Tardiphaga sp. vice304: one gene and its partner. The protein of the gene in region 1 binds, or shares a complex with, the protein of each later gene. Links are inferred from orthologs where the notes say so. Each region holds a gene or a part of one and is shown on either strand. Other genes may lie near its edges. The genes, in order: dnaN and FNL56_RS17660.

Evidence for each region.
Region 2: the proteins of dnaN (region 1) and FNL56_RS17660 are in contact, whole or in part, in a solved structure (PDB 1OK7), measured with the Escherichia coli proteins. The link is inferred for Tardiphaga sp. vice304 from one-to-one orthologs.

Annotation. Positions count from the first base shown.
Region 1 is NZ_CP041402.1:530-11,636, reverse strand. The notes cover bases 7,788-10,644. They hold dnaN (DNA polymerase III subunit beta), read right to left. Parts: upstream 9,847-10,644; coding sequence 8,728-9,846; downstream 7,788-8,727. Other genes in these bases: dnaA (chromosomal replication initiator protein DnaA), read right to left, coding at 10,209-10,644; recF (DNA replication/repair protein RecF), read right to left, coding at 7,788-8,536. In the rest of the region: FNL56_RS00040 (YbdD/YjiX family protein), read left to right, coding at 1-54; FNL56_RS00035 (methyl-accepting chemotaxis protein), read left to right, coding at 275-2,317; FNL56_RS00030 (SDR family oxidoreductase), read right to left, coding at 2,334-3,140; gyrB (DNA topoisomerase (ATP-hydrolyzing) subunit B), read right to left, coding at 3,323-5,764; FNL56_RS00020 (FUSC family protein), read right to left, coding at 6,003-7,202; more of recF, read right to left, coding at 7,397-7,787; more of dnaA, read right to left, coding at 10,645-11,107. UniProt on the Escherichia coli protein: Confers DNA tethering and processivity to DNA polymerases and other proteins. Acts as a clamp, forming a ring around DNA (a reaction catalyzed by the clamp-loading complex) which diffuses in an ATP-independent manner freely and bidirectionally along dsDNA.
Region 2 is NZ_CP041402.1:3,710,347-3,721,566, forward strand. Bases 7,734-10,703 are described here. They hold FNL56_RS17660 (DNA polymerase IV), read left to right. Parts: upstream 7,734-8,557; coding sequence 8,558-9,850; downstream 9,851-10,703. Other genes in these bases: FNL56_RS17650 (response regulator), read right to left, coding at 7,734-8,028; FNL56_RS17655 (DUF3572 domain-containing protein), read left to right, coding at 8,259-8,561; FNL56_RS17665 (cell envelope integrity EipB family protein), read right to left, coding at 9,961-10,703. Outside these bases: topA (type I DNA topoisomerase), read left to right, coding at 1-1,197; rnr (ribonuclease R), read left to right, coding at 1,200-3,626; FNL56_RS17620 (DUF983 domain-containing protein), read left to right, coding at 3,623-4,057; FNL56_RS17625 (NUDIX hydrolase), read left to right, coding at 4,112-4,846; FNL56_RS17630 (hypothetical protein), read left to right, coding at 4,944-5,162; rpmG (50S ribosomal protein L33), read left to right, coding at 5,853-6,020; FNL56_RS17645 (PleD family two-component system response regulator), read right to left, coding at 6,280-7,653; more of FNL56_RS17650, read right to left, coding at 7,663-7,733; more of FNL56_RS17665, read right to left, coding at 10,704-10,818; FNL56_RS17670 (RidA family protein), read left to right, coding at 11,062-11,220. UniProt on the Escherichia coli protein: Poorly processive, error-prone DNA polymerase involved in translesion repair and untargeted mutagenesis. Copies undamaged DNA at stalled replication forks, which arise in vivo from mismatched or misaligned primer ends.

The DNA of each region.
Region 1 (11,107 bases):
CGGCAGGACGCCCGGTATGGGGGCGGCGGACGCGGCGGTTTCCGCTGCTGCTGAAGCCGGGGCCCCGCCCTTGCCGACAAGCCGGCCAGTTCACCAAATGAGCTGGCCGGCTTTCTTTTGCCGATCGCGCTGCAAATAAATCATCCTGGCTAGTACGGGCGTACAACTGCACGCAGTACATTTTCCTGCAAATTTACTCGATCTTATCCAATCAGCCCTACAGTGGTACCGGGGTCATCTGCACAAGCGGATGATCGACTGCACTTGGAAGCTAATGGGGGCCGCGGTGGGATTCATGAGTCTAGTTCGGCTGCGGCCGATGTCGCTGCGGTTTCGCGCCAAGGTCACCCTCGGTTTTGCGGCAGTGCTGGTTATTTCTGCGCTCAGCATGGCGATGGCCTACATCGGGTACGAACGCATTTCGGAAGGGGTCGTCTCGTACCGGACCAGCGTTGCCGAATCGGGGCTTGCCCGCAACATCGACCGGCAGCTGACCGCCTACCAGGCGCTGACGCGCTATTACGTGATCACCGGCAAGGAAATCGACGCCAAGGCTGCAAAGGCAGCCGAGTCCAGCCTCAAATTCGCGATCGACGATTCGGTGAAGGCGACGACGGACGCCGCCCGTCTCGACAAGGTCACCCGGTTGGTCCGGGAGTTTTCCGACTTTACCAAAGTGTTCGCCGACATTCTGGCGGTGAACGGCGAAAACGACGTCATCGGCGCCACCCAGCTGACGCGGTTGAGCATCCTGCTGCGCAGCAAGATCGACGACCTCGGCGACTCCGCCACGATGGCCGCTATGCCGGCGACTGAAGAACAGGTCAAGGATATCACCACCCAGTTCGTGACGGCGACCTCCGTGGTCAACACCTATATGGCGATGGCCGACGACAAGACCGCCAGCGCCGCGGCGTCCCGCATCAAGTTCCTGGACAACGCGATCGCGGGCATCTTCGCGAATAATGAAGGCATTCTGAAGAAGGCGAAGGCGATCGGCGCCGACGTGAAAATCTATCAGGGCGCCTTCGCAAAATACGTCGAGAACTCCAAGAAGGTGGAGGGGCTGTCGCAGAAGATGACCGCGATTGCGGAAACGATCGTCGCCCTGTCGACGGCGCTGAAGGCGGACATGCTGACCGAGCAGCAGCGGCTGGAGTCCGAGTCCGATACCACGATCAACCAGACCAAACGCCTTATCGTCATGCTCGGCGTCGGCGGGCTGATCGTCGGCGCCGTGCTGGCCATGTTGCTGGGCCGCAGTATCGCCCGGCCAATGCTTGCGATGTGCGCCGCCATGCGCAGGCTCGCCGCCGGTGATTTCGACGTGGTGCTGCCGGGGCTCGGCCGCCGCGACGAATTGGGCGACATGGCCTCCGCCGTGGAAGAGTTCAAGGTGCAGGCGATCGCCAAGGCCGAGCGGGACGCCGAAAGCCAGGATGCGCAGAATCGCAGGGCCGGCGAGGCCCGTCGCGCCGAATTGATCCGCTTCGCCGATGATTTCGAAGGCGCGGTCGGCGGCATCGTCTCCAACGTCGCGGCTTCGGCCGAGCAGCTCGAAACCGCGGCCGACACGCTGACCCGGACGGCGGAAACCACCGAGAGCCTGTCCGGCCAGGTGGCCGGTGCCTCGGAGGAGGCGTCGTCGAACATGCAGTCGGTGGCAACGGCCACGGAGGAGCTGTCGCTGTCGGTCAGCGAGATCGGCCGCCAGGTCGAGGCGTCCTCGCGGATCGCCGACAGCGCGGTCCTGCAGGCCGAGCAGACCGACGTCCGCATCACCGAACTGTCCCGCGTCGCCCAGCGCATCGGCGACGTCGTCAATCTGATCACGGCGATTGCCGAGCAGACCAATCTGCTGGCGCTCAACGCCACCATCGAGGCGGCGCGCGCCGGCGATGCAGGGCGTGGCTTCGCCGTGGTGGCGTCGGAGGTCAAGTCGCTGGCCAGTCAGACCGCAAGGGCGACCGACGAAATCTCGACGCAGATCGCCGGCATGCAGAACGCGACGCAGGAATCGGTGACCGCGATCAAACAGATCGGGGCCACCATCGGGCAGATTTCCAGCATCGCCTCGGAGATCGCCAGCGCGGTGACTCAGCAAAGCGCGGCGACCCGCGAGATCGCGCAGAACGTTCAGCGCGTGGCTCACGGCACCCAGCAGGTCGCCGGCAACATCACCGCGGTCAACCGCGGCGCCACCGAAACAGGCGTGGCGTCGGAGCAGGTGCTGAATTCCGCACAGACGCTGTCCTCCGAAAGCACGCGCCTGCGCGCCGAGCTCGACCGCTTCATGCAGAATATCCGCGCGGCGTAACCCGCGCGGCGCCGGCTCAGTCCCAGCCGTCGCCTGGGATGCCGGGATTGGCGTAGACGATGCCACCATCGACGGCGATGGTGGCGCCCACCACATAGTCACCGGCGCGCGAGGCGAGATAGATCGCAGCCCCCGCCATGTCCTCATCGGTGCCGATGCGCCCCGCCGGAACCCGCGTCGAGACCTCGTCGGCATTGTCGCGCGCGGCCTTGTTCATGTCGGACTTGAACGGCCCCGGCGCGATCGCCGCGACCACGACATGGTCCTTGATCAGCCGCACCGCCATCCGCCGTGTCAGGTGGATCAGGCCGGATTTGCTGGCGGCGTAGGAATAGGTCTCCAGCGGATTGACGAAGATGCCGTCGATCGAGGCGATGTTGATGACCTTGGCCGGCTTCTCGACGCTCGCTGCCGCGCGCAGCATCGGCGCCAGCGCCTTGGTGAGGAAGAATGGCGTCTTGAGATTGAGCGTCATCACCTTGTCCCAGCCGCTCTCCGGGAATTCGTCGAAATCCGCCTCCCACGCCGCGCCGGCATTGTTGACGAGGATGTCGAGCTTCGGCTCGCGCTTGCCGATCTCGGCTGCCAGCATGTCGATTCCCGCCATGGTCGAGATATCGATCGGCAGCGCGATGCATTCGCCGGCATATTCGCCGGTCAGTTCCTGCGCGGTCGCCTCGCAGGCCGCGGCCTTCCGCGCAGTGATGTAGACCTTTGCCGCGCCCTGGCTGAGAAACCCCGCCGCGATCATCCGCCCGATGCCGCGCGAGCCCCCCGTCACCAGCGCGACGCGCCCGGCCAGCGAAAACAGATCCTTGAACATGCCGTCTCCCTTTGTTTTGCCGATTGTGTGCTGGCGGGAGATACAGGGTCAAGCAGGGAGGTGACCAGCCAGCTATCGTCATTGCGAAGAGCGATGCGACGAGGCGATCCAGAATCTCAAGTTCGGCAACGAACCGATTCCGTCTTGCAACGGATCCCCGCATTGGCGGAGAGCTGTTCTAATTACACATCCACATTGGCACTCAGCGAATTCTCCTGGATGAAGTCGCGGCGCGGCTCGACCACGTCGCCCATCAGCTTGGTGAAGATGTCGTCGGCCTCGTCGACTTCCTTGATCTTCACCTGCAGCAGCGAGCGCTCGTTGGTGTCGAGCGTGGTTTCCCAGAGCTGGCCGGGGTTCATCTCGCCGAGGCCTTTGTAGCGCTGCAGGGCGACGCCCTTGCGGCCGGCGTCGGTGACGGCTTCGAACAGGCTGACCGGTCCGTGGATCGGGAATTCGATGTCCTTGCGGCGCAATACACCCGGCTTCGGATAGGCCTCCTGCAGGCCGGCGGCGTATTCGTCGAGCTTTCGCGCGTCGGCCGAGCCGAGCAACGCGTCGTCGATCACGCCGACATCCTTGACGCCGCGGATGGTGCGCTCGAAGAAATAGCCCTGGCCCTCGCGGAATTCGCCGACCCAGCCGCGTTCGACCTCGTCGGCCAGCGCGTCCATGCGGCGCGCGATATAGGCGGCAGCCTCGTTGGCGGCGGGCAGGTCGCCCGTCACCTTCGGGCTCAGCACGCCGGCGATCGCGGCCTGCTCGACGATCGAGCGGTTATAGCGGCTGTGCAGATTGTGCAGCGTCCCGCGGATGTTGCGGGCGACTTCGACCAGCGCCAGGAGGTCGCGGCCGCCGCGCTCTTCGCCGGAGGCGAGCTTGTAGACACAGTCGTCGAGGCCGGTCGCGATCAGATAATCTTCCAGCGCGCGCTCGTCCTTGAGGTACTGCTCGGACTTGCCGCGCGTCACCTTGTAGAGCGGTGGCTGCGCGATATAGAGGTAGCCGCCCTCGATCAGCGTCGGCATCTGCCGGAAGAAGAACGTCAGGAGCAGTGTGCGGATATGCGCGCCGTCGACGTCGGCGTCGGTCATCAGGATGATCTTGTGATAGCGAAGCTTCGCGATGTCGAAATCGTCGCGGCCGATACCGGTGCCGAGCGCGGTGATCAGCGTGCCGATCTGTTCGGAGCCCAGCATCTTGTCGAAGCGCGCGCGCTCGACGTTGAGGATCTTGCCGCGCAACGGCAGCACGGCCTGGAATTCGCGGTTGCGGCCCTGCTTGGCGGAGCCACCTGCGGAGTCACCCTCGACGATGAACAGTTCGGACTTGGCGGGATCGCGCTCCTGGCAGTCGGCGAGCTTGCCGGGCAAGGAGGCGATATCCAGCGCGCCCTTGCGCCGCGTCAACTCGCGCGCCTTGCGGGCGGCTTCGCGGGCGGCGCCGGCCTCGATCACCTTGCCGACGATCACCTTGGCTTCCGCCGGATGTTCCTCGAACCAGGTCGCCAGCGCCTCGTTTAGCACGTTCTCCACGACGGGACGGACTTCCGAGGACACCAGCTTGTCCTTGGTCTGCGACGAGAATTTCGGGTCCGGTACTTTCACCGAGAGAACGGCGGTGAGGCCTTCGCGGCAGTCGTCGCCGGTCAGGACGATCTTTTCCTTCTTGGCGATGACGTCGGCATAGCCGTTGACCTGGCGCGTCAGCGCGCCGCGGAAGCCGGCCAGATGCGTGCCGCCGTCGCGTTGCGGAATGTTGTTGGTGAAGCACAGCACGTTCTCATGATAGCTGTCGTTCCACCACAGCGCCGCCTCGACATTGATGCCGTTGAGGTCGGCGGAGACGAAGATCGGCGAGGGCACCACGGCCTTCTTGTTGCGGTCGAGATATTTGACGAACTCGATGACGCCGCCCTCGTACATCATCTTCTCATGCCGCTCGACCGGGTGGCGCAGGTCGGACAGCAGGATGTTGACGCCGGAATTGAGGAAGGCGAGTTCGCGCAGCCGGTGCTCCAGCGTGGCGAAGTCATAGTCGAGCGTCGTGAAGGTTTCGGCGGAGGCATAGAACGTCACTTCGGTGCCGCGCTTGCCGTTGGCGTCGCCGACCTCGATCAGCGGGGCCACTGCGTCGCCATGCGCGAACTCGATGAAGTGTTCCTTGCCGCCCCGCCAGACGCGCAGCACCAGCTTGCTGGACAGCGCGTTGACGACGGAAACGCCGACGCCGTGCAGGCCGCCGGAGACCTTGTAGGAGTTCTGGTCGAATTTTCCGCCGGCGTGCAGCTGGGTCATGATGACCTCGGCCGCGGAGATGCCTTCGCCCTTGTGGATGTCGACCGGGATGCCGCGCCCGTCGTCGCGCACCGTCACCGAGCCGTCGGCATTGAGCGCGACTTCCACCGCGGTGGCATGGCCGGCCAGCGCCTCGTCGATCGCGTTGTCGACGACCTCGTAGACCATGTGGTGCAGGCCGGAGCCGTCGTCGGTGTCGCCGATATACATGCCCGGCCGCTTGCGCACGGCGTCGAGGCCTTTCAGTACCCGGATCGATTCCGCACCGTATTCGATGGGCACGGCAAGTTCGGTTTCGGCGATCGGCAGCCGGGCGGGTTCAGTCATGCAGGGGCCTTCGAGGTGTGTCGAATCAGCGCGAAAAACGCGAGGCTGAATCCAGCTATTTGTGCCATGAAAACGGCAACGCGCCTAGCGCAAAGTCTCAGCGTTCAAGTTGTTGTTTAAATGGGATTTTTCGGCCGTTTTTCAAGCTGCCGCGGGATCATTTTCCGGGCTGGGTCAAGCGCCGGTTGCGAGCCTGCCGGAATGCCCTTTTGCAGCCGGCCGGAAGCGCGCTGCGACGCTACTTTTTCACTAACTCAGTGATCGACGGCGGCGCTTCCCTGGGGTGGCGGCGGCGCCAGATCGCATGCGCGACCAGCACCACCGGTTCCAGCAGCACCATGCCGAACAGAATGCCGAACAACCGGTCAAGGCCGGGCGCCAGCGCCGCTTGGGCGTAGTCGTCGGGCACCAGCACCACCAGGAAGGCCAAAGTGAACTGCAGGCCGCCATAGCTCATCAAAGCCGGGCCGTTTTCGATATGGCGGCCGAGGATCACGCCGATGCACAGGCCGATGGTCATCAGCGCCGGCGAATGGTGGCTGAGCCAAAGCACGGCGCTGGCCAGCAGGCCGCCGGCGACGCAGCCGACCAGCCGCTGCATCACGCGCGACGACACCGGACTGAGCAGGCCCTCCGCCAGCGACGCGGCCGGTACCAGCATGACGACGAAGATGGTGATGCTGGACTGGCTGAGCGACTCGATGCCAAGCCATAGCCATGCCCAAGGGATCAGGGCCAGCGCGATGCCGCCGGTCAAAGCGTGGACGGCCACCCGCTTCTGCCAGCGCGCGGCCGGTCCCGCGGGCTCGGCGCGCATCGCGTTGTCCGGGCTCGGCAGCTTGCGGCGCACGGTCCAGGTCGACAGCGCGCTGACCAGGACCGCGGACATGGTGCCGGCCAGCACTTCGAGAACGCGGGTCGAGGCGAAGCGCTGGATCGGCTCCTGCGCATGGGCCAGCGCTTCGATCAGGATCATCATGAAGGTCAGGCCGGTAAACAGCCAGGCATAGGCGCGGCGGCCGACGATCGCGAAATACATGGTGACGCTGCCGACCACCAGCAGCGCCAGGCTGGTCGGAAGCGGCAGCGGCAACACCAGCGGTGCCAGCAGCAGGGCTAGTAATGCGCCGGCCCCGGTGCCGACGATTCGCAGCACGCCGCGGGTGAAACTCTCGGCGACGTGGGAGCGCATCACCATGTAGCCGCTGAACGCCGCCCAGCCTACATTCTCGGCGCCGATCGCATGGGAAAACACGATCGCCAGCAGCACCGACAGCACGCACGCGACCTCGTCGATCATGCGCGCGCCGGGAAAAGGCAGGGTGCGCAGTTCGGCCCAGAACGCGCGGCCGAAGCGGGCCAGATGAAGGGATACGAACAGCAGCATTGGTGGATGTTTGGAGTTATTGCGCGCGACCATCAAGAGACGATTGCTCATGGCGAGCTGCGCGGGCCCACTGTCGTTCCGGGATGCATCAGACGGCGGAGCCGTCTGATGCAGACCTCAGCCAAGCCAATTGGCGTGGCGGGGAACGTTGAGATGTTCATCGTCCCATATCGAGGTTCCCGCCGCTCCGAGTGGAGCGGCTGAGGTTCGCTCGAGCTGCGCTCTTTCGCCCCGTAATGACAGCCTTATCCCCGCTTGCTGACGCGCCCGTCGGCGACGTCGAACAACTCGCCGGTCGGGCCGATTTCGGCGAAGGCCGCGGGATCGGCGCCGGTCATCCAGACCTGCGCGCCGAGCTTCGACAACTCGCCAAACAGCGCGCGGCGGCGGTCGGGATCGAGATGCGCCACGACTTCATCGAGCAACAATAGCGGCGTGATGCCGGTCATGTCGGCGACCAGCGTGGCATGCGCCAGGATCAGCCCGATCAGCAGCGCCTTCTGCTCGCCGGTGGAGGCATCGCGCGCCGGCATGTTCTTCGGCGCGTAGATCACCTGCAGGTCGGTGAGGTGCGGGCCGTCAAGCGTGCGGCCGGCGGCGGCGTCACGCGGACGGCCGTCGCGCAAAATCTGGCGGTAACGGTCTTCCACGGCGGTGGCGGGCTCATTCACCAGCGCGTTCTCCATCCAGCCGTCCAGCATGATTCGCGCCGAGGGAAACACCGAGGCTTCTTCGCGCGCGCGCAGCATCGCGGCCAGCCGCGTCACGGTCTGGCCGCGCATCGCGGCGACGGCGACGGCGAGTTCGGCGGTCTCGCGCTCGATCGCGTCGAGCCAGTGGCCGTCATAGTTGCGTTCCTCGAGCAGGCGGTTGCGCGAGCGCAGGCTCCGATCCAGCGCCGAGACGCGGCTGGAATGGTCCTTGTCGATCGCCAGTACCAGGCGATCGAAGAACCGCCGCCGCTCGGAGGCCGCGCCCATGAACAGCTGGTCCATCGCCGGCGTCAGCCAGACCATGCGCAAATGATCGCCGAACGCGGTCGCCGAACTGACCGGCTCGCGGTCGATGCGGCAGCGCCGGCTCGACGCGGCGGCCTCATTGGCGGGCGGATCGATGCCGGTGCCCAGCGTGGCCAAGCCGACTTCGCCCTCGACTTCCGCAGAAACCGCCCAGGAGCCGTCGCCCTGCAAATCGGCGACGTCGTCGAGCGTGGCGCGGCGCAGCCCGCGGCCCGGCGACAGAAAGGAGATCGCCTCCAGGCAATTGGTCTTGCCGGCGCCGTTCGGCCCGACCAGCACCACCATGTCGCCGCGCGTGTTGAGCGACGCCGCGCGATAGTTGCGGAAGTGGGTGAGCGTCAGGCGATGGATGCGGGAGGCGGTCATGAATCGATCATTGGTCCGCAGCGGCGGCCGCGCTCCTGCTTCCCTCTACCCTTGTGGCAGAGGGTGGATCGAACCGCGAAGCAGTTCGAGACGGGTGAGGGGTGCAGCGGAGCTCCGTCATACCCCTCATCCGGCACGGACTTCGTCCGCGCCACCTTCTCCCACAAGGGGAGAAGGAAGGAAGAAAAAGCCTACACTCGCATCGGCATCAGCACGTAAAGCGCGCCTTTGGAGTCCTTGTCCTGCACCAGAGTCGGCGAACCGGGGTCGGCCAACCGCAGCACGGCGACCTCGCCTTCGATCTGCGCCGCGATGTCGAGCAGATAGCGCGAGTTGAAGCCGATATCGAGCGCATCTGAGGCGTATTCGACTTCGAGTTCTTCTGTGGCGCTGCCGGAATCCGGATTGGTCACCGACAGGATCAGCTTGCCCGGCGACAGCGCCAGCTTGACGGCGCGGCCGCGCTCGCTGGATATGGTCGAGACGCGGTCCACGGCGTCTTCGAACTGCTTCTTGTCGACGATCAGTTCCTTGTCGTTGTTCTGCGGGATCACGCGGCCATAGTCCGGGAAGGTGCCGTCAATCAGCTTCGACGTCAGCACGACATTGCCGAGCGTGAAGCGGATCTTGCCCTGCGACAGCTCGATGCCGACCTCGGCTTCGGCGTCTTCAATCAGCCGCTGCACTTCGCCGACGGTCTTGCGCGGTACGATCACGCCGGCCATGCCCTCGGCGCCCTTCGGCATCGCGAGGTCTACCTGCGCGAGGCGATGGCCGTCGGTGGCGACGGCGCGCAATGTCGCGGCGGCGGCGGTGCCGGCGGCGTGCAGGTAGATGCCGTTGAGGTAGTAGCGGGTCTCTTCGGTGGAAATGGCGAACTGGGTGCGGTCGATCAGGCGTTTGACGTCGGACGCCGGCAGCACGAAGGAGTGCGTCATCTCGCCGGCGGCGAGATCCGGGAAGTCGTTCTCCGGCAGGGTCTGCAGCGTGAAGCGCGAGCGGCCGGCGCGGATCGCCAGCACCGAGCGGTCGCCGTCGGCCTCCAGCACGATCTGCGATCCATCCGGCAGCTTGCGCACGATGTCGTAGAACATGTGCGCCGGCACGGTGGTGGAACCGGCGGTGCCGATTTCGGCGGGCAGGGTTTCGGTGACTTCGAGGTCGAGGTCGGTCGCCTTCAGCGACAGCTTGGAATTTTCAGCGCGGATCAGCACGTTGCCGAGGATCGGAATGGTATTGCGGCGCTCGACCACGCGGTGGACGTGGCTCAGCGATTTCAGCAATTGCGCGCGTTCGACGGTGACCTTCATTGCAAACTCGCCCGATCCGATTCGACATCGTGTGTGGAGTGCCTAGCCACCCGGTCGGGCGCCACGGCGATAGACGCCCGCCCTGCGCGCAGGGTTTGCGCGCGCGAGCGGGGGTCCGCAAGGTGGCGTGAATGGGGCGTGAGTGCAAGGGGAGAGCAGCTGAGGTCCCCACGTTTTGGCGGCCTACAAGATGCGCGCCGCCGCTAGTGGCTCCCCTCCCACCAGGCGAAGCGAAGCTTCGCTAGGTGGGGGAGGGTGGCGCGTAGCGCCGGGAGAGGGGCCACAGGCGACGTCGCCCTAGCCACCCCTCTCCCTGACCCTCCCCCACAAGGGGGGAGGGGACACTATTGCCGGTGCTTCAGTTACTCCTGCAGCTGGCGCTTCAGGCTTTCCACTTCGTCCTGCAAAGCGACGTCCTTGCCGACCAGCGCCTCGATCTTTCGCACCGCGTGCAGCACCGTGGTGTGGTCGCGTCCGCCGAAGCGGCGGCCGATTTCCGGCAGCGAGCGCAGCGTCAGCGTCTTGGCGAGATACATCGCGACTTGGCGCGGACGCACGACATTCGCGGTGCGGCGCGACGACAGGAGGTCCGAGCGGCTGACATTGTACTGCCGGGCCACTACGCGCTGGATGTCCTCGATCTTGATGCGCTTGGGCTCCATCGGGCGGATCAGGTCGCGCACTTCGCGCTCGGCCATTTCCAGCGTCACCGGCGTGGCATTCAGCTTGCTGTGCGCCAAGAGGCGATTGATGGCGCCTTCGAGGTCGCGGCCGTTGTGGGTGATGGTGCGGGCGAGATAGTCCAGCACCGGCAGCGGCACTTCAAACGTCGCGTGGTGCGAACGAGCTGCGGCGACGCGCGACTTCAGGATGCCGAGGCGCAGCTCCTCGCCGAGCGTTCCGATCTCGACGACGAGGCCGCCGGCGAGCCGCGAGCGGACCCGCTCGTCCAGGCTTTCCAGGTCCGACGGCGGACGGTCGGCGGCGATCACCACCTGGCGGCCGGCATCGATCAGCGCGTTCAGCGTGTGGCAGAATTCGGCCTGCGTGGTCTTGCCCTGCAGGAACTGCAGATCGTCGATCACCAGCACGTCGATGCCGCGCAGCGCTTCCTTGAAGGCCAAAGCGGTCTGCGTCTTCAGCGCGGCGACGAAGCCGTACATGAATTTTTCGGCGGTTAGATACAGCACCTTGCGCTCGGTGCCGGAATTGCCGGCCCAGGTCACCGCCTGCAGCAGATGGGTTTTGCCGAGGCCCACGC
Region 2 (11,220 bases), 3.7 Mb from region 1 along the record:
TACGACTTCACGGCGGCGCTGGAAGAGAACCTCGACCGCATCTCCAACAACGAGATCTCCTGGCAAGAGGTGCTGCGCGACTTCTGGACCGACTTCATCGGCGCGGTCAACGAGATCAAGGACCTGCGCGTCACCCAGGTGCTGGACGCGCTCGACGACATGCTCGGGCCGCACATCTATGCGCCGCGCGAAGACGGCGGCGATCCGCGCCAGTGCCCGACCTGCGGCACCGGCAAATTGAATCTCAAGGCCGGCAAGTTCGGCGCCTTCGTCGGCTGCTCGAATTACCCGGAGTGCCGCTACACCCGCCCGCTCGCGGCGGATTCCGGCGCGACGGCCGACCGTATTCTCGGCAAGGACCCGCTGACCGATCGCGACGTCGCCGTGAAGGCCGGCCGGTTCGGACCCTATATCCAGCTCGGCGACGTCAAGGACTACGCCGAGGGCGAGAAGCCGAAGCGCGCCGGGATTCCGAAGGATACGTCGCCAAGCGATGTCGAACTCGATCTCGCGCTGAAACTGCTGTCACTGCCGCGTGAAGTCGGCAAGCACCCGGAGACCGGCGAGCCGATCACCGCAGGCCTCGGCCGCTTCGGGCCGTTCGTGCGCCATGAAAAAACCTATGCCAGCCTGGAAGCCGGCGACGAAGTGTTCGACATCGGGCTCAACCGCGCCGTGACGCTGATTGCCGAGAAGATCCTGAAGGGTCCGAGCGGTCGCAAGTTCGGCGCCGATCCCGGCAAGCCGCTCGGCGAGCATCCGACGCTCGGCGGCGTGGCCGTCAAGGGCGGGCGCTACGGCGCCTATGTCACCGCCGGCGGCGTCAACGCGACGATCCCCAGCGACAAGACGCAGGAGACCATCACGCTGGAAGAAGCCATCGCGCTGATCGACGAGCGCGCCGCCAAGGGCGGCGGCAAGAAGCCGAAGCGCGCCGCCAAGAAGGCCGTCGCCAAGAAAGCACCGGCCAAGAAGGCCGCGGCAAAATCTGACGACGCGGATGCCAAGCCTGCCAAGAAGGCGGCACCGAAGAAGAAGGCCACGGCCAAGAAGGCCGTTGCCAAGAAAGCGGCTGCCAAGCCGAAGGCCGAAAGCGCGGCCGCCAGTCCGGCGCGCGCGCCGGTGACGGCGAAAACCTCGCCGGCCAAGAAGGTCGCAAAACCTGCTGCGAAGAAAAGCGCCAGCAAGAACGGATAATTGTGAGCAAGAAACGGGATAACGGCTTTCCAACCCGGGATGCGATCGTCGCGTTCGTTCGTACCAACCCCGGCAAGATCGGCACCCGCGAGATCGCGCGGGAATTCGGCCTGAAGAATGCCGCCCGCATCGAGCTGAAACAGATTCTGCGCGAGCTCGCCGAGCAAGGCGTGATTGCCAAGCAGGGACGACGGGTGCACGAGGCGGCGGTGCTGCCGCCGACCATGCTGGTCGATATTGTCACGCGAGACCGCGACGGCGAGTTGCTGGCGACGCCGACCGAGTGGGACGAGGCCACCCAGGGCGCGACGCCAAAGATCCGCATCCACACCCCGCGCCGTCCCCTGCCCGGCACCGCGGCCGGCGTCGGCGATCGCGCCATGCTGCGCATCGAGCAGATCGAGGCGGAAGGCGACGCCACCGCCTATCGCGGCCGGGTCATCAAGGTCGTCGACAAGGCCAAGGCACGCTTGCTCGGCATTTTCCGCGAGCTGCCGGGCGGCGGCGGCCGGCTGATCCCGGTCGACAAGAAGCAGGCCGGCCGCGGCGAGCTCAACATTGCCGAGCGCGACCGCAACGGCGCCGAAGACGGCGACCTGGTCAGCGTCGACCTGATCCATACCCGCGGCTATGGCCTGGCCTCCGGCAAGGTGAAGGAGCGGCTCGGCTCGCTATCGACCGAAAAGGCCGTCAGCCTGATTGCGATCCACAGCCACGAAATCCCGCAAGAATTCTCCGCCGCCGCGATCACCGAGTCCGAAGCGGCCGAGCCTGCTACACTTTCCGGCCGTGAGGACTGGCGCGCCGTGCCGCTGATCACGATCGATCCGCCGGACGCCAAGGACCATGACGACGCGGTCTATGCCGAGCCCGATCCCGACCACGACGGTGGCTGGATCGTCACCGTGGCGATCGCCGATGTCGCGTTCTACGTGCGGCCGGGTTCGGCGCTCGACCGCGACGCGCTGACGCGCGGCAACTCGGTTTATTTCCCCGACCGCGTCGTGCCGATGCTGCCGGAGCGGATCTCCAACAACCTGTGTTCGCTGGTGCCCGGCGAAGCGCGCGGCGCGCTCGCGGTGCGCATGGTGATCGGCCCTGATGGCCGCAAACGCTCGCATACCTTCCACCGCATCCTGATGCGCTCGGCCGCCAAGCTGAGCTACGCGCAGGCGCAGGCGGCGATCGACGGCCATCCCGACGACACCACCGGCCCCATTCTCGAGCAGATCCTGAAGCCGCTGTACGCCGCTTACGCCGTGGTAAAACTGGCGCGCGACGAACGCGATCCGCTCGACCTCGACATCCCCGAACGCAAGATCCTCTTGAAGCCCGACGGTACCGTCGATCGCGTTATCGTGCCGGAACGCATGGACGCGCATAAACTCATCGAAGAGTTCATGATCCTGGCCAACGTCGCTGCGGCCGAGATGCTGGAAAAGAAAGCGCTGCCGCTGATCTACCGCGTGCATGACGAGCCCTCGCAGGAGAAGGTTCACAACCTGCAGGAATTCCTCAAGACGCTCGACCTGCCGTTCGCCAAGCAGGGTGCGCTGCGGCCGTCGCTGTTCAACGGCGTGCTGGCCAAGGTCAAGGGCCACGATTCCGAACCGCTGGTGAACGAAGTCGTGCTGCGCTCGCAGGCGCAGGCCGAATACTCCTCCGACAACTACGGACACTTCGGCCTCAACCTGCGCCGCTACGCTCATTTCACTTCTCCTATCAGGCGATACGCAGATCTTATCGTGCATCGCGCGCTGATCCGCGGCCTCGGCCTCGGCGAAGGCGAATTGCCGGACACCGAGACGCCGGAGACGCTGGCGGAAGTCGCCGCGCAGATTTCCGTCACCGAACGCCGCGCCATGAAGGCCGAGCGCGAAACCTCGGACCGACTGATCGCGCACTTCCTCGCCGACCGTATCGGCGCGACCTTCCAGGGCCGCATCTCCGGCGTCACCCGCGCCGGGCTGTTCGTGAAGCTCTCCGATACCGGCGCCGACGGCCTGATCCCGATCCGCACGCTCAGCACCGAATATTTTAACTATGACGAGGCGCGCCACGCGCTGGTCGGCACGCGCAGCGGCGCTATGCACCGGCTCGGGGACGTCGTCGATGTCCGCCTGGTGGAAGCGGCGCCGGTGGCCGGCGCTTTGCGATTTGAACTACTTTCGGAAGGCCGCGTTGAGCGCAAAGGCCCCCGCCGCGGGTCCGAAGGAGATCGGTCAGCCGGTATTGGCCGGGCTCCGGGCGGCAAGTCGACAAAGGGAACTTCGAAGGGCCCCTCATCCAAGCCGGCCAAGCCGCCGAAGAAGATCAAGCTTGGACGAAATGCCCGATTGAAGGCCAAGGCCGAAGCCGGCAATGGGGGTGCCAGCACCACCGGCCCAGCAAATGCCGGCAAGCCCACGAAGAAGAGGAAGTCGTCATGAACGATTCACCGACAAAAACCTTGCCAGAAAAAACCTGGACCTCCGCGCTGGACCCCAGTGCCAAGCGCAACGTGTGGACCGCAATGAAGCGCGGCTTGATCGGCCGCTGCCCGAACTGCGGCGAAGGCAAACTGTTTCGCGCCTTCCTGAAAGTCGACGATCACTGCTCGGTCTGCGCGCAGGATTTTTCCGCGCACCGCGCCGACGACCTGCCGGCCTATCTCGTCATCGTGATCGTCGGCCACCTCTTGGTACCGGTGATCCTGTGGATCGAGACCGACTATTCGCCGGCGATCTGGCTGCAACTATCCATCTACCTGCCATTCACGCTGATCGCGTCGCTTGCTTTGTTGCAACCCGTCAAGGGCGCGGTGGTCGGCCTGCAATGGGCGTTCCGCATGCACGGATTTGGCGACGGCGACCACGACTGATACGCTGGCCGTCCTGTTTAGACATCAATCAAGAAAATCAAAAACGAGGGCGGCATGAGCGACGTACAGCTCGGCAAGGAAGCAGATCACCATCCCTACAAGCGTCCGCGAGACGCCGCGACGTTGATGCTGGTCGACCGGTCCGGAACAATCCCGAAAGTGCTGGTCGGCAAGCGTCACGCCAATGTCGTGTTCATGCCCGGCAAGTACGTCTTTCCTGGTGGCAGTGTCGACAAGACCGACAGCAAGATCCCGATCGCAGCCCCCCTCCCGCCCGAGCTCGAAGCCAATCTCGCCAAGGGTAGTCCGAAGACCGCCCCTTCGCGCGCGCGTTCTCTGGCCGTCGCCGCTATCCGGGAAGCTTGCGAGGAAACCGGGCTCTGTCTCGGCCGCAAGGTCGAAGGCCAGCCCAAAAAACTGTCTGGCGCATGGTCGGCGTTCAACGATGCCGGCCTGCTGCCCGATCCGTCCGGACTGTTTCTGATCGCGCGCGCCATCACGCCGCCCGGCCGGATCAAGCGGTTCGATACACGCTTCTTTACCGCTGATGTGTCCGCTATCGCACATCGTATCGAAGGCGTCATACACGCCGACGCGGAACTGGTAGAGTTGCTATGGGTCGAACTCGGCTCCGAACATCTGGCCGATGCCCACGCGATGACAAAAAATGTTCTGAATCAATTGCAGAAGCGGCTAAGTACTGGTCCATTGAACCATCATGCGCCTCTGCCGTTTTTCCATTGGTATAGTGGCAAGATGCAGCTTGATATGCTACCCGGCGAAGGCTGAGTGCTAATATTGAACTGCGATCTATTTTCACAGTTATTTTAACCCAATCGTTTGCCGCTGCCACTTACACACCTCTGGAGGCGAGGAGCTAACGACAATGGGGCAAATGCATTCGTTCGAAGACGTCGTCGATGTTTCGACCTTCACGCCGGATTCGCTCCGATACCGCCAGAAAGCATCCGCGCTCGGCCAGCGCGCCAGCGTGGAGGACGACCACGAAAAGGTCCGCGCGATGCTCGACCTGGCGGTATCGTGGATCCAGCTTGCGGAAAACGAAGAGCTGATGGCGAGCGAATCGCGCACCACGATGTTCTGACCGCTGCAGGACCGAGCGACGCCTGATCTCCCGTTGTCCGCCGCCGTCGCGGCAGTCCACCTTGCCTTGCTTGAACCGCAACAATCTTCTTCCCGCGTGAGCGCCGGATTCTTCCGGCCGCTGGCGTCGCAATCTTTCGGTATCAGCATCAGGAAGTTGGAAGGGCGAAACGTCAGTTGCGCCGCGCGCGTTCGACGATGTCGCAATCGGCATGTAGGATTTTTTCCTGCCCCCTGCCCGGGATCCCGCCAACCAATACCAGCGAGAGCGCCGTCCGCACGTCATCGACCTTGCGGCGCGCCTGCTCGCGCAGGGCGAGGCGGCTACGGCGCAACCTTCGTCGGCATGCTGCAGACCATTGGCGACCAGATGGAAGAATGGCTGGTGACGGAGGCCTGCGACGGTTTCCGCATCCTGTTCCCGTTTCTGCCGGAGGGCCTGGATGCCTTCGTCGATCGAGTGGTGCCGGAACTGCGACGACGCGGAATCTTCCGCGCCGAAGAGGAAGGTGCCACGCTACGGGACAATCCGGGCCTGCCCCGACCGAAAAACCGCTTCTTTCCCGCCTGAGACGCCGGATGGGCGCTTTTCCGGACCGCCAACCTTGACTTTGGGGCATTCGAGGCTAGGTTGCGCGCAACGCGGCCAGTGCTCTGGCTGTCACCGATTCCTGACATCAGAGGTTTTCACATGGCCAAGGCGGTCACCATCAAGATCAAGCTCGTTTCCACCGCGGACACCGGCTTTTATTACACTGCGAAGAAGAACTCGCGCACCATGACCGACAAGATGGTCAAGAAGAAGTACGACCCCGTCGCGCGCAAGCACGTCGAGTTCAAGGAATCCAAGATCAAGTAAGCGATGTTTTCAGCTGCTGACGATCGAACGGAGCCGAAAGGCTCCGTTTTTCGTTGTGGGAAGTTCAGACGGCTGCGCCGTCTTCTTACCCTCCCCTGGAGGGGGAGGGTCGGCGAGCAGTCGCGCGCAGCGCGATGCGAGACGGGGTGGGGTGAATGGCGAAGCTCCGTCGTTTCGCTACTCACCCCACCCCGAATAGATCGCACTCCGTGCGATCTATTCGACCCTCCCCCTCCAGGGGAGGGTAAGAAAAGGAAACTCAAGCCGCCGCCGAGACCACCCGGTTACGACCGTCATGCTTGGCGCGATACAAAGCCACGTCGGCGCGCTTGAGGACGTCGGCGACCGGCTCGCCCTTGATTTCCAGCGTCGACAGACCGATCGAGATCGTCACCTCGATGTGCTTGTTGCCCTTGTCGATCGCGAAGGGCTCGCCGGCAATGGCGCGGCGCAGACGTTCGGCGACCATGCCGGCGACCTTGAGGTCGGTCTCCGGCATCACGATGATGAATTCCTCGCCGCCGTAGCGGCACGCCAGATCGATGCCGCGGATCGACTTGCGGATCCGCACGGCGAATTCCCGCAGCACGTCGTCGCCGCAATCATGGCCGTGGTTGTCGTTGATCGACTTGAAGAAGTCGATGTCGAGCATCAGCACCGCCAGCGGCTTGCCGCGGTTTGCGGCCTGCTCCGCCAGCGTTTCGAGATGGCTCTCCATGTAGCGGCGATTATGCAGCCCGGTGAGACCGTCGGTGATCGCCATCTCGATCGAGTTCTGCACATTGTCGCGCAGATGGTCGGTGTAGCGGCGACGCCTGACTTGCGTCCGTGCGCGCGCCAGCAGCTCGTTCTTGTCGACCGGGCGCAACAGGTAGTCGTTGACGCCGATTTCGAGGCCACGCAGCATCCGCGCATCATTGTCGGCATCCGCGATCGCCAGGATCGGCACCTGCCGCGTGCGCTCCAGCGAACGCGCCTGGCTGCACAGCCGCAAGCCGTCGAAACTCTCCAGGCCGAGCGAAACGATCAGCAGGTCGTAATTACCTTCCGCTGCATGAAACAGGGCGTCCGCAGGATTGGGTTCGACATCGACATGGTGCTCGGCGCTCAGGATCGGCGCCAGCCGCTCATAGGACGACGGCCGGTCATCGACCAGCAGAATGCGCCCGCCCATGCCCGGATCGGCCACCGCCGAGCGCTCCGGCGCCTGCACGCCAATCTCCAGCGAGGTGATGGCGCGCATCCGCAACTCGTCGGTCATCATCTTCAACCGCGTCAGCGAACGGACCCGCGCAATCAGCACGGCGTCCGCCACCGGCTTGGTCAGGAAATCATCGGCGCCGGCCTCGAGGCCGCGCACGCGATCGGCCGGACTGTCCAGCGCGGTGACCATCACCACCGGAATGAAATGCGTCTTCGGATTGGCCTTCAGCCTGCGGCAGACCTCGAAGCCGTCCATGTCCGGCATCATCACATCGAGCAGGATCAGATCGCATTCGGAGCGCGCGCAGATCTCCAGCGCCTGGGCGCCCGACGATGCGGTGGTAACGTCGAAATATTCGGCCGAGAGACGGGCTTCGAGCAGCTTGACGTTGGCGGGGATGTCGTCGACGACCAGGATACGCGCGGACATCGAGACCCCCTAACCGATAAACCGACGAACGGTCTCGATAAATTTGCCGACTGAAATAGGCTTGGATAAATAGGCTTCGCAGCCGCCCTCGCGGATGCGCTCTTCATCGCCCTTCATGGCGAAGGCGGTGACGGCGACGATCGGTATCATGCGCAGCCCCGGATCGTCCTTGATCCAGCGTGTCACTTCGAGGCCGGACACCTGCGGCAACTGGATGTCCATCAACACGAGATCGGGACGTTGCTTGCGAACGATCTCGAGCGCCTCGTAACCATTGCTGGTACCGATGGTCAGATAGCCATGCGCTTCAAGCAGATCGCGGAAGAGCTTCATATTGAGCTCATTATCTTCCACGATCAGGACGGTTTTAGCCATCCCGCCCTCCAATCCTGAACGATAACGTTCTCGATGTGCGCCGAACGACATTGCTCTGCCGCACGCGCGATACAACCTGCAAGGGGAACTCAGTTGCGGCCCGGAGTGTCCCCGACCACCCCTGCCGGAGCGCCCGTTGTCCGTCGGCATCGGCCAGTTGCTGGCAACGCCCCGGTGACTCGGGCATGATGGTAAACTAGAGACGATTAGTTACGGAAAGGCAAACAGCCATGCTAAAAAAGCGCTCCCAGCACCCGGGACAAGTCGCTGAAATCGTTGCCATTCAGGCGCTATCCTTCGTGGCCGGCGAGCCTGAGCGGCTGGGTTTGTTCCTGTCCGAGAGCGGAATCGGCCCGGAGACGCTGCGCTCCGCCGCCAAGGACCCGCAGTTTCTCGTCAGCGTGCTGGATTTCGTGCTGCGCGACGACGAGACGGTGCAGGCGTTTTCGGCCTCGTCCCAGTTGCATCCGACGACCATTGCAGCCGCCCGGCAGGCACTCGGCGATCCCAGGCTCGAGCGCGACATCCCGTGATTCCCGCCCCGACAGAAACGAGCGGACCGCGCTGCTTCTGCCGGGATTGCCTTGCCGACCAGAATATCGCCGCGAGGCGCTGCACCGCCTGCGGCTCGCCGCGGCTGGTGCGCCACCATGCCCTGCCCGCTTTGACGATGGCCCATATCGATTGCGACGCCTTCTACGCCACGGTGGAGAAGCGCGACAATCCGGAACTGGCCGACCGCCCGGTCATCATCGGCGGCGGCAAGCGCGGCGTGGTGTCGGCCGCCTGCTATATCGCCCGCACCTATGGTATCCGCTCGGCAATGCCGATGTTCAAGGCGCTGGAACTGTGCCCCGCAGCCGCGGTGGTCAAACCCGACATGGCCAAGTACGTCCGCGTTGGCCGCGAGGTGCGCCATGCGATGCAGGCGCTGACGCCGTTGGTCGAGCCGCTGTCGATCGACGAGGCCTTCCTCGATCTCGCCGGCACGCAACGCGTCCACGGCATGATCCCGGCCAAGGTGCTGGCGAAGTTTGCCGCAGAGATCGAGCGCAACATCGGCATCACGGTTTCGGTGGGCCTGTCGGTGAACAAGTTTTTGGCCAAGATCGCTAGCGATCTCGACAAGCCGCGCGGCTTCGCCGTGCTCGACCAGGCGGATGCCTGCGCGATGCTGGCCGACCGCCCGGTCGGCTTCATCTTCGGCGTCGGCCCCGCCACCGCCGAACGGCTCTCGCAGCGTGGCTTCCGCAAGATCGGCGACCTGCAGAAGGCCGACGAGCTTGAATTGATGAAGCAGTTCGGCGGCGAAGGCCGCCGGCTATGGCGGCTGGCGCGCGGCATCGACGACCGCAAGGTTGTGGCCGATCGTAACGCCAAGACGATCTCCAATGAGACCACCTTCAATGAGGACATCCGCGACTTCGCCACACTGGAGAAGATCCTGTGGCGGCTGTCGGAGAAGGTATCGTCGCGACTGAAGAGCGGGGAAGTGGCCGGCACCACGGTGACCCTGAAACTGAAGACCGCGGATTTCCGCCAGCGCACCCGCTCGCAATCGATCCATTCCCCCACCCAGCTCGCGGCGAAGATCTTTGCGATCTCGCGCGAGATGCTTGCGAAGGAGATCGACGGCACCGCCTTCCGCCTGATCGGCACCGGCGTCAGCGCGCTGCAGCCGGGCTCGCAGGCCGGCGACACCGACATGATCGACCGCCGCTCCGCCGATGCCGAGCGCGCGATGGACGGGTTGCGCAAGAAGTTCGGCGACGCGGCGGTGATCCGCGGCATTGCCTATGAGGGGCCGGTAAAGAGTTCGTAACTTGTAGCCCGGATGAAGTCGACGCGCCGCATGGCGGCGAGGCGACGCAATCCGGGAACAGCATCAATAGTGGATGGCCCGGCCCCGGATTGTCATCCGGGCTACGCTCATCACTTGCAGGGCTTGCTGTCCTTCACGTTGAACTTGCCCATGGTGCCGCCGATCACGAAATCATTGTAGTCCAGCACCAGCGAGCGCGACACGCCATTTTCGTACAGCTCGAACGACATCGCATAGACCGGCGTCTGCTCGCCGCTGTTCGGCTTGGCGGTTTCGTCATAATAGCTCACCGTCACCGGCCAGCGGGTCAGCGGCTTCATCGCGTCGGACGTGGTCGAGGCATCGGGCTCGGCACCGGCGCGGTCGCCGGGGATCGCGGCCCCGATCACCGTCAGCGTGTTGTAGACCTTCTCGCCGGTGTCGGAGCCGTCATAGACCTTGAGCTCAAGCAGCGACTTGCCGTCGCGCGCCGCGGCGATAATGCGGTGGATCTGCTCGGTCGGAAACACGGTCGAGCCATCGAGCGTGAGGGTCTTCACCACCGGCTGCTTGAGCTTGACGGTGACGTGATCGCCCTCGCGCTCGGCGATGCCGTCGATCACGCTGGGGTCGCCGTCGTTCATGCGAGTGTCGATCTTGAAACGATAGCTCTTGCCGGCGCCGTCTTCCCAGCTCGTCGAGCGCAAATCGCTCAGCGTGTTCTTGCCCTCGCCGGTTTCCAGCTCCGAGACCTGGCGGAAATCCGAGGTGTAGCCCTCGCAGGCGCTGCCGGTGAAATTATACAGAATGCGCCCGCTGGCGGAATTGACGCTGGCATTGCCGCGCGACTTCAGCAGCTTCAATTCATACAGCGCCTGATGCGCCATGAACGGCACGGGGGCCGCGGCCTTCGCCGCGCCGCCGAGACCCATCAGCGCCAGCGCCACGGCACCGGCTTGAATGCAGGAAAGAGAGGCTGATCGGCGCATGCGGGTTCCCTGACTGCTGAGTGACGATACTAAAGAGCGCCCCATTGCGCCGCAACTGCGGCCGGAATTGGCGACGACCGAAATATGCCGGTCCATTGTCGTGAATTTGATGCTACCGAGGCGTTCCCTGTCGGCGCCGGGCGTCACCCGTGGTTGCTTGCATGACAGGACGCGATGGGTGAAACAGGCCGCCCGACGCGGCACGCGGACGGTTCGGACGCAATTTTCAGAACGGAGACGGTAATGGCAGGAACGGTCGAGCAGAAACTGGCAGCCCTCGGTGTGACGATCCATGAGCCGATCAGCCCGGTGGCGAATTACGTCGGCTTCGTGCGGACCGGCAATCTGCTGTTCGTCTCCGGCCAGATCTGCATGGGCGCGGACGGCCAGTTGATCGCCAAG